Regions from separate parts of the Trinickia acidisoli genome, predicted to be linked through region 2. Evidence: predicted binding sites of a transcription regulator. Region 2 holds the regulator's gene; the other holds the start of a gene.
The links. The regulator LexA, encoded in region 2, represses DNA repair genes until DNA is damaged. The targets are predictions, from matches to a motif close to ACTGTATNNNNATACAGT.

Region 1 (7,590 bases), on a different contig from region 2:
GAAGGCGCTCGGCGGCGGGTGGAACGACCAGATGACGGCCGATGCCGGGACGACGCAAGTCGCCAAGGCCAAGGGCAACGGAAGCTAACGCGAAACGTTAGGACGTGCGAACGATCGTCGGCGCGGCTTGGGGTTCGCTCGACTATTCAGGGCAAAGCCCACCATGCCGGCAGCAGACGTCGCACTTCCGCGTGCCGATAACGGTCGTCGATCAAGTGCAATACGCCGGCGTCGGTTTCCGTGCGGATGACGCGGCCCGCCGCCTGCACGACTTTTTGCAAGCCGGGGTACAAGTAGACGTAGTCATAGCCGCGGCCGAACTTCGCGTCCATCTTGCGGCGCATTTCCTCGTTGACGTCGTTGACTTGCGGCAGGCCAAGCGTGGCGACGAACGCGCCGATCAGTTGCTCCCCGACCAAATCGACCCCTTCCGAAAACGCGCCGCCGAGCACGGCCAAACCGATCCCGCCGATCCTGCCGGTTTCGCGCTCGGCCATGCGAAAGCGCGCCAGAAATGCGTCTCGTGCCGCTTCGTCCATGCCGGGTGCTTGCGTCCAAATCGGCACTTCCGGATAGTGCTCGCGCAAGCGCTCGGCGATACGTTGCAAATAATCGAAACTGCTTAGGAAGCCTAAATAATTGCCGGGACGATCCGCATATTGGCGCGCCATCAAATCGACGATCGGTATGAGCGAGCGTTCGCGATCGCGCCATCGCGTCGAGACGTGCGCGGCAACGTGGATCTTCAATTGCTGGGGGCGGAACGGACCTTCGACGTCGATGGCGGCGGTGCCGTCGGGCAGACCGAGCATGTCGCGATAGAACTGCTGGGGCGCGAGCGTGCCCGAGAACACGACGGTCGCACGCGCTGCCGCATGCCTTGCGGCAAGAAAATGCGCGGGTACCACGTTGCGCACGCACAGCGTCGATAGTGACCGGTCTTGATCGGCCGTGCTTTTTCCGCTGAGACGCACGTCGAACACCGAGTGCTCCCCGAATTGTTCGGACAACGAAACGAAATGCATCGCGTCGAAAAAGACGCGCAGCAGGGTGTCGCCGAGCGAGAGCGGTGCGTCGGCCAGGTGATCCGTGACCGCGCCGATCAGGTTTTGCGCCGCGGACAACACGCGAGCCGGCACCTCGGCATAAGTTTGATAGGCGCTCGCTTGCGCACGATTGAGCGCATTCCATTCGCGCTGCAATCGTTGCAGCGGCTTTTTCAGCACGGCCGGTGTCGATTTGGCAGCCGCCTTGAACGCGGCTTGTTCGATCGAGGCCGTGTACATCTTGCGTCCGCGTTCGAGCAAGTTGTGCGCTTCGTCGACGAGCACGGCTACGTTCCACTGATTGATGCGCGTGAGCGCATAAAGCAGCGCGCTGCTGTCGTAGTAATAGTTGTAGTCGCCTACGACGATATCGCACCAGCGTGCGAGTTCTTGTGCAAGGTAGTAAGGGCAGACCTCATGCGCGAGCGCGGCTCGGCGCACCGTCTCGCGATCGAGGCGGCGGCTCGCGAGCGCCGTTTCGCGCGCGGCGGCGAGCCGATCGTAGAAGCCGCGTGCAAGCGGGCACGATTCGCCGTGACACGACTTGTCGGGATGTTCGCAAGCTTTGTCGCGCGCCACGAGTTCGAGCGTTCGCAGCGGCAGCGCGCTGTCGCAACGGTGCAAGGAATCGATCGCATCGAGTGCAAGGGCTCGGCCGGGTGTCTTCGCCGTCAGAAAGAAAATGCGTTCGACGTGGCCTTGTGCGCATGCTTTGAGCGCCGGAAACAGCGTGGCCAGCGTCTTGCCGATACCGGTCGGTGCTTGCGCCATCAACGCGCGCCCGTCGCGTGCCGCGCGATAGACGGCCACCGCGAGTTCGCGTTGCCCGCTGCGAAACGCGCCGTGCGGAAACGGCAAACGTTCGAGTGCCGCATTGCGCGCGCCGCGATGATCGCTTTCGCGCATTGCCCATCCGAGAAATCGTTCGCACTGCTGATCAAAAAAGCGATGCAGCGCGGCCGCGTCGTGCTTCTGGGTAAGGATGGTTTCCTTGCGCGTGCCGATGTCGAAATAGACGAGCGCGACATTCAGCTCGGCGAGTCCTTGCGCTTGGCAGAGCAGATGACCATAGACGAGCGCTTGCGCCCAATGCAGCGCCCGGTGGTTGTCGGGCATCGCGTCCAATTGGCCTCGATATGTTTTGATCTCGTCGAGACGATTGAGCGCCGGGTCGTATCCGTCGGCTCTGCCGCGTACCGACAATTCACCGTAGCTTCCGGCTAGCGTAAGTTCCGCTTCATATCCTCCTTGACGTTCCGCCTTGCGCCGAGCCGTGACCGCCGCATGCCCTTCGATACCTTCGAGCGCGGTGGGCGATGGCGTGAAGCGCAGATCCAGATCGCCCTGTTTGGCCGTGAATTCGCAGAGGGTTCGAACGGCGACGACGTAGCTCATGCCGCGGCCTTCGCTTCATCATCATCGGGCCCTTGTGCCCAACGAACGTCCAGCACGCGCACCGGCATGCCGTGGGCGATGCAATAGCGCAGCCAGCGCGTTTGATTGTCTTGTAGCTTGTCGCCAGGGCCCTTGACTTCGATGAGTTCGTAGCGCCGCTGCGCGGGCAGGAAACGCACGAGGTCGGGTAAGCCCGATCGATTTTCGCGGATATCGGCGAGCAGCCGCGTGAACCATAGTTTCAGATGTGCGGCGGGTAAGCACTCGAGCGCGAGTTCCATCAGTTCCGGCGTCAACATTCCCCAGAACACGAACGGCGACTGCAGGCCGGCTTTCTCTTCGAAGTGGCGCAGGATCGTGAAACGATAAGCACTGCTATCGAGTTGCGAAAGACAGCGCGCGAACGTTTCGACTCGTCGCGTCAAGAAATCGGGCGCGTGCAGATCGGCCGGGCCGCGTTGGAACGGGTGAAAGAACGCGCCCGGCACGGAGGCGAATACCGCTTCCCAGCAGAGCAAACCGAACAGCGAATTGATCAACGCATTTTCGACGTAGAAGACGGGGGCCGTATCGGTGCTGAGATGGTCGCGTGCGACGTATTCGACGGCGAATGGCTCGTCGGGGCAGGGCAAGACGAGCGTCTCGCGTGCGATCGCGTTTTCGCGGGTGACCCCGGCGACCCCGGCGGCCCGTGCTGCCGAATGCCCGACCGCTCTATGCAGCCTCGGCATCATCCTTGCGACGCGCTGGCATTCGGCTTCGCCTTCCGGTTCGAGCAACGCGTGCGAGGCCAGTGCGAACGCGTCGGCCGAGCGCCCGTCCCGCTCGAGCACGCGGATGCGTCGGTGCCGTGCGCCGGGCCAAGTGCTGCGCGTGTACGCATCGAGTGCCGTGGGCCAGCGAGCGAGGCGTTCGGCATGGTGGCCGATTTGAAACAGCAGCTTCGCGCGTCGCGTGTCGAGCCAAGGATTGGCGATGTCGATGTCGATGGCCGTGGCTGCGGCAATCAAGGTGTCGATGTCTTGCGCGTCCGTGAGCGTATCGAGTGCGGCGCGGCAGGCCTGCAGCGAGAGATAGGCATCGATATCGGCCCGTGTGCGAAACGCGCGTGCCGACGGCGGAAACGACACGGCCTCGTATTGGTAGACGCCTAAATCGGCGAGCACGAACTCCGACCAATCCTGATGAAGATTGCCGAAGAACATGAGCCGGAAGCGGTCGCAGAGCGGATCGAATAGGGTCCGTATGGCGCGATCGGCTGTATCGATGTCCCACTCGCCGTAGCGTAGCGGCTCAGGATGATCGGCGCGTAGGGCATCGAGCCAGGCCGATTTGCGCGCGTGCTTGTTGCCGCCCGTGGCCGGAAATAGGCGCGCGAGTTCGGGGCGAGTCGTGACGGCGAACAGTTCGTCGATCGTCAAAGGGGCATCCGCATCGACCCAACCGATTACCGCCAGCGGGCCGGCGGCTTGAAACGGACAACCGATTTCGTCATAGACGAGCCGGCTTGCGCGAAACAGCGACCCTTGCCGCATCAACATCCGAACGAGCAGGGCGCGCGACGGCTGCGGCAGATCGGGGAAGGCTTGGAGAAAGTTGCGTTCGCTTGCGTCGAGCAGGTCGTCGTAACGCTCGGCGATCCACGCCAGCGCGCGCTCGAAGTTCAGCAGGTAATAGAGCGACGAATAGGTCGACGAGGGCGACGGAGCAGGGGACGGCACGGCGGCACGATGGGGCTGTATAAATGTACAGGGATGATAGCAAATCCGCGAACGAAGGCGTTTGCCGTCGATCGGCACTCGAACGACGCTTCCGGCCGCACGGGAGGCGATAATAGCCGCCAGCCGTTTCGTGCGACGCGGCGACCCTTCCACTCAACTCGATATGAACTCTATGGATGCATCGGCGCGCATCGCTCGCTTCTTGAGTAACCGACCGCGTATTTTTATCGGCGTGGCCCTTGGCGTTATCGCTTACTTTATCGAGCCATGGCATTTGAGGCCGATCCAGAAGCCGCTATTCGCGTGGGACGTGGGCATGTGGCTGTATCTCGTCATGATTTGGACTCTCATGGCGAGAGCGAGCCCGCAGGATATCCAGCGCGTGGCCGAGCGGGAGGACGAGGGGGCGACGGCGATGCTCGCGATCATCACGGCTGCCGCGGTCGCGAGCTTGGTGGCCATCATCGTCGAATTGTCGGCCGCGAAGGGGCTCGGCGCGCGGCAGGCCAGCATCAACTACGCGCTGACCGGCGCGACGATGATCGGCACTTGGTTGCTGATTCCGACGGTATTTACGTTGGAGTACGCGCGCTATTACCACCAGGCGGGCGAGGGGCAGGCGTCGTTGAAATTTCCCGAACACGACGAACCGCTCGATTATTGGGACTTTATGTACTTCTCCTTCACGATCGCGGTGGCGTCGCAGACCTCCGACGTGTCGGTATGCTCGCGGCGCGCCAGGCGAACGGCATTGGCGCAGTCGATCTTGTCGTTCTTTTTCAATGCCGCGGTACTGGGTTTGTCGGTGAATATTGCCGCGGGGTTGCTCGGGTCTTGAGGGGCGCGGCGTTCTGTTATTTCGAATGAAGCTCGGCCGCGAAATCAGCCAAGAACGCCTTGATCTTCGCCTCATGCTCAGGAAGACGCAGCAGGTCGGTGGCTTCTCGCTGGGTTTTTCCGATGAGCGGAATGCGCAGAAACACGTGCTCGAGGAATCGATCGCTGACCGTCGAGAGCACGAGCCTGAGCGAGGCCAACATATCGTCGCCGCGGTGAGAGGCGTGTGCGAGGGCGATCGGCTTTCCGACGACTTCGAATCGCGAGACCATCCAATCGATGGCGTTCTTGAGGCCGCCTGGGATCGCGCGGACATACTCGGGGCTCGAGACGACGATGCCGTCGGCAGCGGATACGAGCGCCAGGAAATCGACGACTTCTAGCGGTGTTCTTTCACCCTCGGCGTCCGGCGAAAAAACGGGCAGCACGTCGAGCCGATGAAAAACGGACAATTCGCAGCCGTGCGGCGCGAGGTCTTTCATGGCCATCAACAGCGCGGTGTTGATGGACGCCTCGCGCGCGCTGCCGGAAATCGCCAAGATTTTCATGCTGGATGGATCCCATGTCTAACCTGCCGAGCGCTTTCGGCCTGGGTGGCCTTTCGCAAGCTCGTCAAGGATAGACGGACGCGCGACGCGCTCCAAGAGGTGAGCCTCCAGAAAACGCAATCGCCGGATCCAACACTGTGCTCACGGTCGTCATGTCGTTGCCGCATGACCGCATTCGCACGCGGGCATGTACCCGCACGGGACGTGCACGCATCCCGCTGCGTGCGACGCTCCGCACGCAGCGGGAAAACATGACGAAACGTAGCGTTACTGCACCTGGCCGCGCAGCGTCTTCGCCGCCGCCACCATGTTCTTCAGCGCGGGAATGACTTCTTCCCACTGGCGCGTCTTCAAGCCGCAGTCCGGATTCACCCACAGGCGCTCGGCCGGAATACGTTCGGCAGCTTTCTTCATCAACTGCACGATGTGCTCCTGGCTCGGGATGTTCGGCGAGTGAATGTCGTACACGCCCGGCCCGATTTCGTTCGGGTACTTGAAGTTGTCGAATGCATCGAGCAACTCCATGTCCGAGCGCGACGTCTCGATCGTGATCACGTCGGCATCCATGTCGGCGATCGACGCGATGATGTCGTTGAACTCCGAATAGCACATGTGCGTGTGGATCTGCGTTTCGTCGCGCACGCCGTTTGCGGTGATGCGGAACGATTCCACCGCCCAGCGCAGATACTCGCCCCATTGCGAGCGACGCAGCGGCAGGCCTTCGCGCAGCGCGGCTTCGTCGATCTGGATCACACGCACGCCAGCCTTTTCGAGGTCGAGCACTTCGTCGCGAATCGCGAGCGCGAGTTGATAGCACGACACCGAGCGGGGCTGATCGTCACGCACGAACGACCAGTTCAAGATCGTTACGGGGCCGGTTAGCATGCCCTTCATCGGTTTGTTCGTGAGCGACTGCGCGTACGTGATCCATTCGACCGTCATCGCCTTCGGGCGGCTGATGTCGCCGAACAGGATCGGCGGTTTCACGCAGCGCGAACCGTACGACTGCACCCAGCCGAACTGGCTGAACGTGTAGCCGTCGAGTTGTTCGCCGAAGTACTCGACCATGTCGTTGCGTTCGGCTTCGCCATGCACGAGCACGTCGAGCCCGAGTGCTTCCTGCTCGCGCACGCTACGCTCGATCTCGCGGCGCATCGCGGCCTTGTAGAGCGCTGCGTCGAGCCTGCCGGCCTTGTGTTCGCTGCGCGCGTGACGGATATCCGCGGTCTGCGGGAACGAGCCGATCGTCGTGGTCGGATAAGCAGGCAGGTTCAAGATCGCCGACTGCTTGTTCGCACGCTGGTCATAGAGGCCCGCGCGCTTGCCGAGCGCCGCGTCGATTTTCGCGACGGCCGCTTTCACGGCCGGGCTGTGGACGCGCGGCGACGTGCGGCGGCTTTGAATCGCCGCGGCGTTCTCGGCCAGCGCATCGGCCATCGATGCGCGGCCCTGGTTCAGCGCGCCGGCGAGCACTTTCAACTCGTCGAGTTTCTGCAGCGCGAATGCGAGCCACGAACGGATGTCCGCATCGAGCTTCTGCTCGCTTGCCAGATCCACCGGCACGTGCAGCAGCGAGCACGACGGCGCGATCCACAGGCGCTCGCCGAGTTGCTTCGCGAGCGGCTCGAGCCATTCGAGCGTGGCGGCCAGATCCGTCTTCCAGATGTTGCGGCCATTGATCGCGCCCACCGACAGTACGCGGTCAGCCGCCAGTGCCCGTGCTGCCGTTGCCACTTCATCACGCGCGTTGATCGCATCGATGTGCAGGCCATCCACCGGCAGCTTGCACGCGAGTGCGAGATTGTCCTGCAATTGGCCGAAGTAAGTGGCGAGCAGCAACTTCACGCGGCGCGTTTCGAGTGCTTCATAGGCCGTCGTGAATGCTTCGCGCCATGCGGGATCGAGTTCGGTGACGAGCGCCGGCTCGTCGATCTGCACCCACTCCACGCCCTGTGCCGCGAACGTGTCGAGCAGCGCGCCGTACACCGGCAACAGCTTGGGCAGCAGCGCGAGACGATCGGAGTCGTCCTTCGCCTTGCCGAG
Region 2 (7,590 bases):
CCGCGGCGATGAAAGACGATGCTGTAGGGCGGGGTGTCGGTGTCGCGCGTATAGGTGACGGCAAACGTGCTCATGTCTCGATAGCCGGCGCTGCCCTTGGCGGGCGCCGCAGCCGTTTGTTCCGAAGCCGAAGCAGGTGCCGAGGGCGCTTCTTGCGCCGGCTGCACTGGCTGTGGTTGCTCCTCGCCGACAGGCGGCGGCGTCTCGCCTGGTTTCCCTTGCGGCGGCAGCCCTTCGAGCAAGGCTGCGACGCCATCGGGCGTGGCATACGCATCGACGAGCGGATTGACGAGCGCCATGCCGACGAGCGCGCCGAGCGCGGCAAGCGGATGCTGGAGCTTTTCCGTATCGACTCGCTGACTCAACATCTGGGTCACTTGTTGCTTGAGGCTCGTTCGCAGCGCCGGATAGTCGACGTAGCGATCGATCGTTTGCGCGTCGCGTGCCTGCACGGCATCGCGCAGCTTGCTCAACACGAGGTAGGGCGATGCGTAAGCGAAGACGGCCAGGGCGACCACAATGATCACGGCGCCCACCACGACGGCGGCTGCCAGCGGTTTTCGGGCGTTGGAGCGGTTTTCAGTTGTCATGAGACGGAGGCCTTTGTCGATGTCCAATGCTAATCGACAGAGACTACGCGAAAACGATCCCTACCAAAAATGGCGATCTCGCGAGGATAGGCAACGTTGGCCGCGCATTCGACACACATTCGTCGACACACATTCGACGCCTCGAGCCGTCGCTATCGTGTGTGCAGCGTTGCCGGTGCAAGCAGCGCGCTTACCACGCGAAAAACGATTAACCCCACCGTGGGGCCGGTGCGCCGGCACGTTCGTCGTCGATGCATCGATCGATCATTTTGCATACTGCGTCGATCGTGCCGACGAGGATGACGCGCGACGCGCCATGATAGACGCGCACGGGTGCTCGTCGCGCCGGCTCCGCATGCAACGCGCTATTGAGCGACACGCGAGCGAATGCGGGCAGCGCGGCAGGCTGCATGCCCGCAAGCGACGCGTTGTCGTTTTGCCGCGCAGGGCTCGGGGCGACTGCCTCGAGCGGTGGGCAGGCAACGAGACCGCGCAAGTGGCGCAGGCGGCCGAAGGTGCGAAAAGGCATGAGGCGGGCAAGGCGATCCATGGCGTCTCCCAAACGTGTTCAGACGGTGTTCAGAGTCAGAATTCGGTCGAGCGAATCAGGCCGACCGCAATGCCTTCGAGCGCGAAGTCGGCGCTGTCGGCCGCAACGAAGATGTTCTCGTAATCGGGGTTCTCGGCGATGAGCTCGATCCCGTTCGGGCGCCGCTTTAGGCGCTTGACCGTGACGTCGTCGCCGAGCCGCGCAACGATGATTTGCCCGTCGTTCGCTTCGCTGCGTCGTTGCACGGCGAGCAAATCGCCGTCGAGAATGCCGGCGTCGCGCATCGACAGGCCGCGTACCTTCAACAGGTAGTCGGGCTTGCTCGAAAAGAGCGCCGGGTCGCACGCATAGTGCTGCGAGATGTGCTCCTGCGCGAGGATGGGGCTACCGGCCGCGACGCGGCCCACGAGCGGCAGAGACAACTGCATCAATGCCGGATGTGGCAACGTGAACTGATGCGGCATGTCGTCGGACGCCACCAGCCGGATGCCCCGCGATGCGCCGGCCGCCAACTCGATCACGCCCTTGCGCGCCAGCGCTCGCAGATGTTCCTCGGCCGAATTGGCCGAGGAAAAGCCGAGCCCCGCCGCGATTTCGGCGCGCGTGGGCGGAAAGCCGCTGTGCTCGATCGAATGGCGGATCAAATCGTAAACCTGCTGCTGCCGGGCGGTGAGTTTGGTCATGGGCGTCACTGTATGGATAGACAGGTGCCTGTATTTTTATACAGTATCGAGAGAATTTCAACCCTGTTGTTGCGACCCCACGTCGCCTTTAGCAGAAATCGGCATTAAAAAATGAGGATTTATTTGTTCATGGAATAAGCGGCATCGCCTAGACTGGGCCGGCCCTAACAAAAAGACATCGGACGAGGCGGGTGCCGGAAGCCATGTTCGGACGCGCGCGGGACGTGCGTGCCGGCAGTCGGCAGATCCGCCCAGCGCGAACCTCGAGCGGCAGCGTGGCCCATGCCGCATCGCGACGATCGATGACCCAACCCCTGTCGAAGAGAGACGCTCGCATGAACTTCCAGCAGTTGCGCTTCGTGCGCGAAGCGGTGCGCCGCAATTTGAATCTGACCGAGGTGGCCAATGCGTTGTTTACCTCGCAGTCGGGCGTGTCCAAGCAGATCAAAGATCTCGAGGACGAACTCGGCGTCGACATCTTCGTGCGTCGCGGCAAGCGGCTCACGGGGTTGACGGAGCCTGGCAAGGCCGTGCATCAACTGATCGAGCGCATGTTGCTCGACGCGGAGAACATGCGCCGCGTCGCCAGGCAATATGCCGACGAGGACACGGGCCATCTCGTGGTCGCGACGACGCATACGCAGGCGCGTTATGCGCTGCCCAAAGTGGTGCGTGAGTTCACGCGAGCGTTTCCGAAGGTGCAGCTCGCGCTGCGGCAAGGCAATCCGCAGCAGATCGCGCAGATGCTCATCGACGGCGAGGCCGACATCGCGATCTCGACCGAAGCGCTCGATCGCTTCCCCGACATCCTCACGTTTCCGTGCTATTCGTGGCACCACGTCGTCGTCGTGCCGAAGCACCATCCGCTCGCCAGCCGCGCGCGCGTCACGCTCGAGGATGTCGCCGACTATCCGATCGTGACCTACGATCGCGATTTCACGGGGCGCTCGCATATCGACGCGTCGTTCGCCAAGGTGGGCACGCTGCCCGACGTCGTGCTGACCGCGATCGATGCGGACGTCATCAAGACTTACGTCGAGCTCGGGATGGGCGTCGGCATCGTCGCCGCGATGGCCTACGATCCGAAGCGCGATGCCGAACTCGTCGCGCTCGATACGCAGCATTTATTCGAAGGCAGCACGACGCGCGTGGGCTTGCGCAAGGGCGCGTTCATGCGCGCGTACGCTTATCGCTTCATCGAAATGTTCGCCCCGCAGTTGTCCGAAGCGGGCATGGCAGGGCAGTTGCGCGAGGCCGCATAGCGAAAGCGCGGGCGAGGGCGAGCGTTCGCCCGCTCGATCGCCACGATCGGCGCGGTTAGAATGGCGCCCATGACCACGACTCATTTTTCCAATTCCCCCGCGGCGCTGCCGCGTATTGCCGTGCTCGCGACCGGCGGCACGATCGCCGGCTCCGCCGCCGATGCCGCCCAGACGTCCGGCTATCAAGCCGGCGTCGTCGGCGTCGATCGGTTGCTGGCGGCCGTGCCGGCACTCGCGCAGATTGCCCGCATCGAAGCCGAACAAGTCGCGAGCATCGACAGCAAGGATCTCGACCTCGCGCTGTGGACGACGCTTGCCGAGCGCATTGCGGCGTTGGCCGCACGCGAGGACATCGACGGCATCGTCGTCACGCATGGCACCGACACGCTCGAGGAAACGGCGTATGCGCTGCATCTGACGGTCAAGACCGACAAGCCGGTCGTGATGACCGCGGCGATGCGGCCGTCGTCGGCGCTTTCGGCCGACGGGCCGCTGAATCTGCTCGGCGCGGTCACTGTCGCCGGCTCGCGCGCCGCGCGCGGACAAGGTGTGCTCGTCGCATTCAACAATCGAATCCATAGCGCGCGCGACGTCGTCAAGACGAGCACCTATGCCGTGGATGCGTTCCACTCGCCGGAGATCGGTGCGCTCGGCTGGGTGCAAGACGGCCGCGTCGAGTTCCAACGCGCCGCCGTGCGGCCGCACACGAGCGCGACGCCGTTCGTCGTCGCCGCTACTTGGCCGCTCGTCGACGTCGTCGCGAGCTACGCGGGCGCGTCGCGCATCGCCGTCGATGCGCTCGCCGCCGCGGGCGCGCGCGGTATCGTCGTGGCCGGCACCGGCAACGGTTCTATCCACGCGTCCATGCAGGCGGCGCTCGGAGAAGCGCGCGCCCGCGGCGTTGCCGTCGTGCGGGCTTCGCGCGTAGGCTCGGGTCACGTGATGCGCAACGGGGCCGCGCCCGACGATGCGCTCGGCTTCGTCAGCGCCGGCACGCTCAATCCCTATAAGGCGCGGGTGCTCCTGATGCTCGCGCTGGTCGCAGGCGAGCACGAACCGGCCGCGCTGCAGCAGGTTTTCGATACGTATTGACTGGGGATGCGGGCATCGGGCGCGTGCGGTCCCGATACATGGCGACAGGAAAGTTTGCGCTCCTGCCCGTTTGAAAGAATGGCAATCCGACAGACGGACACCCGACGACGACGTCTGACCGACCAAGGCTTCCCCGGCGTCGTCGGGTGCCGCTGCGGACCCCACTGCCGCTCTCAGCCCGAAAGCGGCTTTTTGCCTACCTTGCGCGCGCTTGGCTTGCCTGTCGCGGGTGCCGCGCATCTTGCGATGCGCGGGCTGCGCGTCAGTCTTGCCTTGCGCACGCAAGGCGAGGCGCCCCACGTGCTGGCCGTTCGATTGGTGTCGAACGGCCGAATTCTCGCTACTGGATTCGATGCGTAGGCGGCGCTTGGCGCCGCCCGGACATCGTCAGCCCGCAACCGCCGCAGCGCCTTTTTCAGCAGGCGCTTCGGCAATCTCGAAACCGGACATGATTTCGAGCGCGCGCAACAGCGCCGAGTGATCCCAGCTACCGCCGTCGTGTGCCGCGCAGACGCTGAACAGTTGCTGCGCGCTGGCGGTGTGGGGCAGTGCAATGCCGAGCTTGCGCGCGCCGTCGAGTGCCAGGTTCAGATCCTTGCGGTGCAGGTCGATCCGGAAACCGGGCTTGAACGTGCGCTTCGTCATGCGTTCACCGTGCACTTCGAGAATGCGCGACGATGCGAAACCACCCATCAGCGCACGGCGCACGCGCTCGGGATCGGCGCCCGAGCGCGCCGCGAACAGCAGCGCTTCGGCGACGGCCTCGATGTTCAGCGCGACGATGATCTGGTTGGCGACCTTGCAGGTCTGTCCAGCGCCGTTGTCGCCGACGAGCGTGATGTTCTTGCCCATCAGATCGAGCAGCGGCTTCGCACGCTCGAACGCTTGCTCGGGGCCGCCGACCATGATCGAAAGCGTCGCTTCGCGGGCGCCGACTTCGCCGCCCGAGACGGGCGCATCGAGGTAGTCGCAGCCGAGCGCGTTGATGCGCTTGGCGAAATCCTGCGTGTCGAGCGGCGAGATCGAGCTCATGTCGATCACGAGCTTGCCGGCCGAAAGGCCTTTCGCCACACCGTCGTCGGCGAACAGGACGTTCGCGACGTCGGGCGTGTCGGGCACCATCACGATCACGATGTCCGATTCACGTGCGACGGCCGTGGAGTCGGCCACGACGTGCGCCTGTTTGCGCAGATCGTCGGGTACCGGATAGGAGCCGGTGACGGAAAGCGAGTGTCCGCCCTTGAGCAGATTGCGCGCCATGTGCGCGCCCATGATGCCGAGTCCGATGAAACCGATCTTTGCCATGTCGAGATGTTCCGTTTAGCGGTTTGTCGTGTTTGGGTGGAGCGGGGAGCGCGCGACGCGTCTTCCCGCGGATAGCCGTGTCAGCGCGTGCTGTGCGGCCCGGCGATCTCGCGGACCCACGAGAGGCCTTCGAGCGTCGTCGTGCGCGGCTTGTACTCGCAGCCGATGTAGCCGCTGTAGCCGAGCCGATCGAGCCAGTCGAACAAGAAGGCGTAGTTGATTTCGCCGGTGCCCGGCTCGTGCCGGCCCGGGTTATCGGCCAGTTGGATGTGCGCGATGCGCGGCAAATGCTTTTGCAGCGTCGCGGCAAGCTCGCCCTCCATCCGCTGCATGTGATAGATGTCGTACTGCAGATAGAGATTGCTCGATGCGACGTCGCGAATGACCTCGAGTGCCTCGCTCGATCGATTCAATGCGAAGCCCGGGATGTCGTACGAATTGCACGGCTCGACGAGCAGCTTGATGCCTTCCTTTTCGAGTGCGGCGGCCGCGAAGCGCAGGTTCTCGACGATCGTCGAGCGCGCGCGTTCGGGCGTGACGTCCCCGCTCGGGATGCCGACGAGGCAGTTGAGTTGCGGTACGCGCAACGCTTTCGCATATTCGATCGCGCGGCCGACACCATCGCGGAACTCGGCGATGCGATCGGGCAGGCACGCGATACCGCGCTCGCCCGCTTCCCAATTGCCGGCAGGCAGGTTGTGCAGCACGAGACGCAACCGATTCGTCTCGAGCCGTTCGGCCAGCTCGGCGGGCGTGTACGGGTAGGGAAACAGGAATTCGACGGCATTGAAGCCCGCGCGTGCCGCTGCCTCGAAACGCTCGAGAAACGGCACTTCGTTGAACAGCATGGTCAGGTTGGCTGCGAATTTCGGCATGTTGCTGTAGCTCTTCGGTCGGTCAAGGTACCGACGATCGCCATGGGAGCGGCGATCGTCGGGTCGTTCGATGTGTCTCGTAAGCAGCACGTCTTGCGCGCGTCAGTCGAGCAGCGAGATCGCGGTCGGTGCGTCGTTGCGCGAATCGGCAAGCGGCTCGAACTCGTTGATGGCGTTGATGTCGTTGCCCATTGCGATGTTCGTCACGCGCTCGAGAATCACTTCGACCACGACGGGCACGCTGAACTCGGCGGCCAACGCTTGCGCCTTTTGCAGGGCGGGTGCGATCTCGCTCGGTTCGAACACACGCAGCGCTTTACAGCCGAGGCCCTCGGCCACGGCTACGTGGTCGACGCCATAGCCGTTCAGCTCCGGCGCGTTGACGTTGTCGAACGCGAGCTGCACGCAGTAGTCCATGTCGAACCCGCGCTGGGCCTGGCGGATCAGCCCGAGGTACGAGTTGTTGACGACGACGTGCACGTACGGCAGCTTGAACTGCGCGCCGGCGGCCAGCTCTTCGATCATGAACTGGAAGTCGTAGTCGCCGGAGAGCGCGACGATCGGACGGCTCGGATCGGCGGCGCGCACGCCGAGCGCGGCCGGAATCGTCCAGCCGAGCGGGCCGGCTTGCCCGCAATTGATCCAGTTGCGCGCCTTGTAGACATGCAGGAACTGCGCGGCGGCGATCTGCGACAGCCCGATCGTGCTGACGTAGCACGTATCGCGGCCGAACACCTTGTTCATCTCTTCATAAACGCGCTGCGGCTTGACCGGCACTTCGTCGAAGTGCGTCTTGCGCTGCATCGTGCGCTTGCGTGCGCGGCAGGATTCGGCCCAAGCCGAGCGGTCTGCGAGCTTGCCGGCCGTTTTCCATTCGCTCGCCACCTCGACGAACAGTTCGAGCGCCGCCTTCGCGTCGGACACGATCCCGAGATCGGGCCCGAACACACGGCCGATTTGCGTCGGCTCGATGTCGACGTGCACGAACTTGCGTCCCTTCGTGTAGACCTCGATGCTGCCCGTGTGCCGGTTGGCCCAGCGGTTGCCGATGCCGAGCACGAAGTCCGATTCGAGCATCGTCGCGTTGCCGTAGCGATGCGACGTCTGCAGGCCGACCATGCCGGCCATCAGCGGGTGATCGTCGGCGATCGCGCCCCACGACATCAGCGTCGGCACGACAGGCACACCGACCGTTTCGGCGAATTGCACGAGCAGCGCTTCGGCGTTGGCGTT

Region 1: a site for LexA is predicted at 4,177-4,194, ahead of J3485_RS25110 (VRR-NUC domain-containing protein). Genes of this name have one in related genera too.

What each region holds. Positions count from the first base shown of each region.
Region 1 covers NZ_JAFLRG010000002.1:1,502,266-1,509,855, reverse strand. Annotated here, with positions in the region: gene J3485_RS25120 (efflux transporter outer membrane subunit) at 1-88, shown strand, start outside; gene J3485_RS25115 (ATP-dependent DNA helicase) at 147-2,441, opposite strand; gene J3485_RS25110 (VRR-NUC domain-containing protein) at 2,438-4,162, opposite strand; gene J3485_RS25105 (DUF1345 domain-containing protein) at 4,335-5,000, shown strand; gene J3485_RS25100 (NADPH-dependent FMN reductase) at 5,017-5,547, opposite strand; gene metE (5-methyltetrahydropteroyltriglutamate--homocysteine S-methyltransferase) at 5,815-7,590, opposite strand, start outside.
Region 2 covers NZ_JAFLRG010000001.1:2,233,694-2,241,283, reverse strand. Annotated here, with positions in the region: gene J3485_RS10290 (DUF2939 domain-containing protein) at 1-590, opposite strand, end outside; gene J3485_RS10285 (hypothetical protein) at 799-1,140, opposite strand; gene lexA (transcriptional repressor LexA) at 1,176-1,823, opposite strand; gene J3485_RS10275 (CysB family HTH-type transcriptional regulator) at 2,159-3,085, shown strand; gene J3485_RS10270 (asparaginase) at 3,146-4,177, shown strand; gene J3485_RS10265 (hypothetical protein) at 4,370-4,537, shown strand; gene J3485_RS10260 (2-hydroxy-3-oxopropionate reductase) at 4,565-5,482, opposite strand; gene hyi (hydroxypyruvate isomerase) at 5,563-6,357, opposite strand; gene gcl (glyoxylate carboligase) at 6,460-7,590, opposite strand, start outside.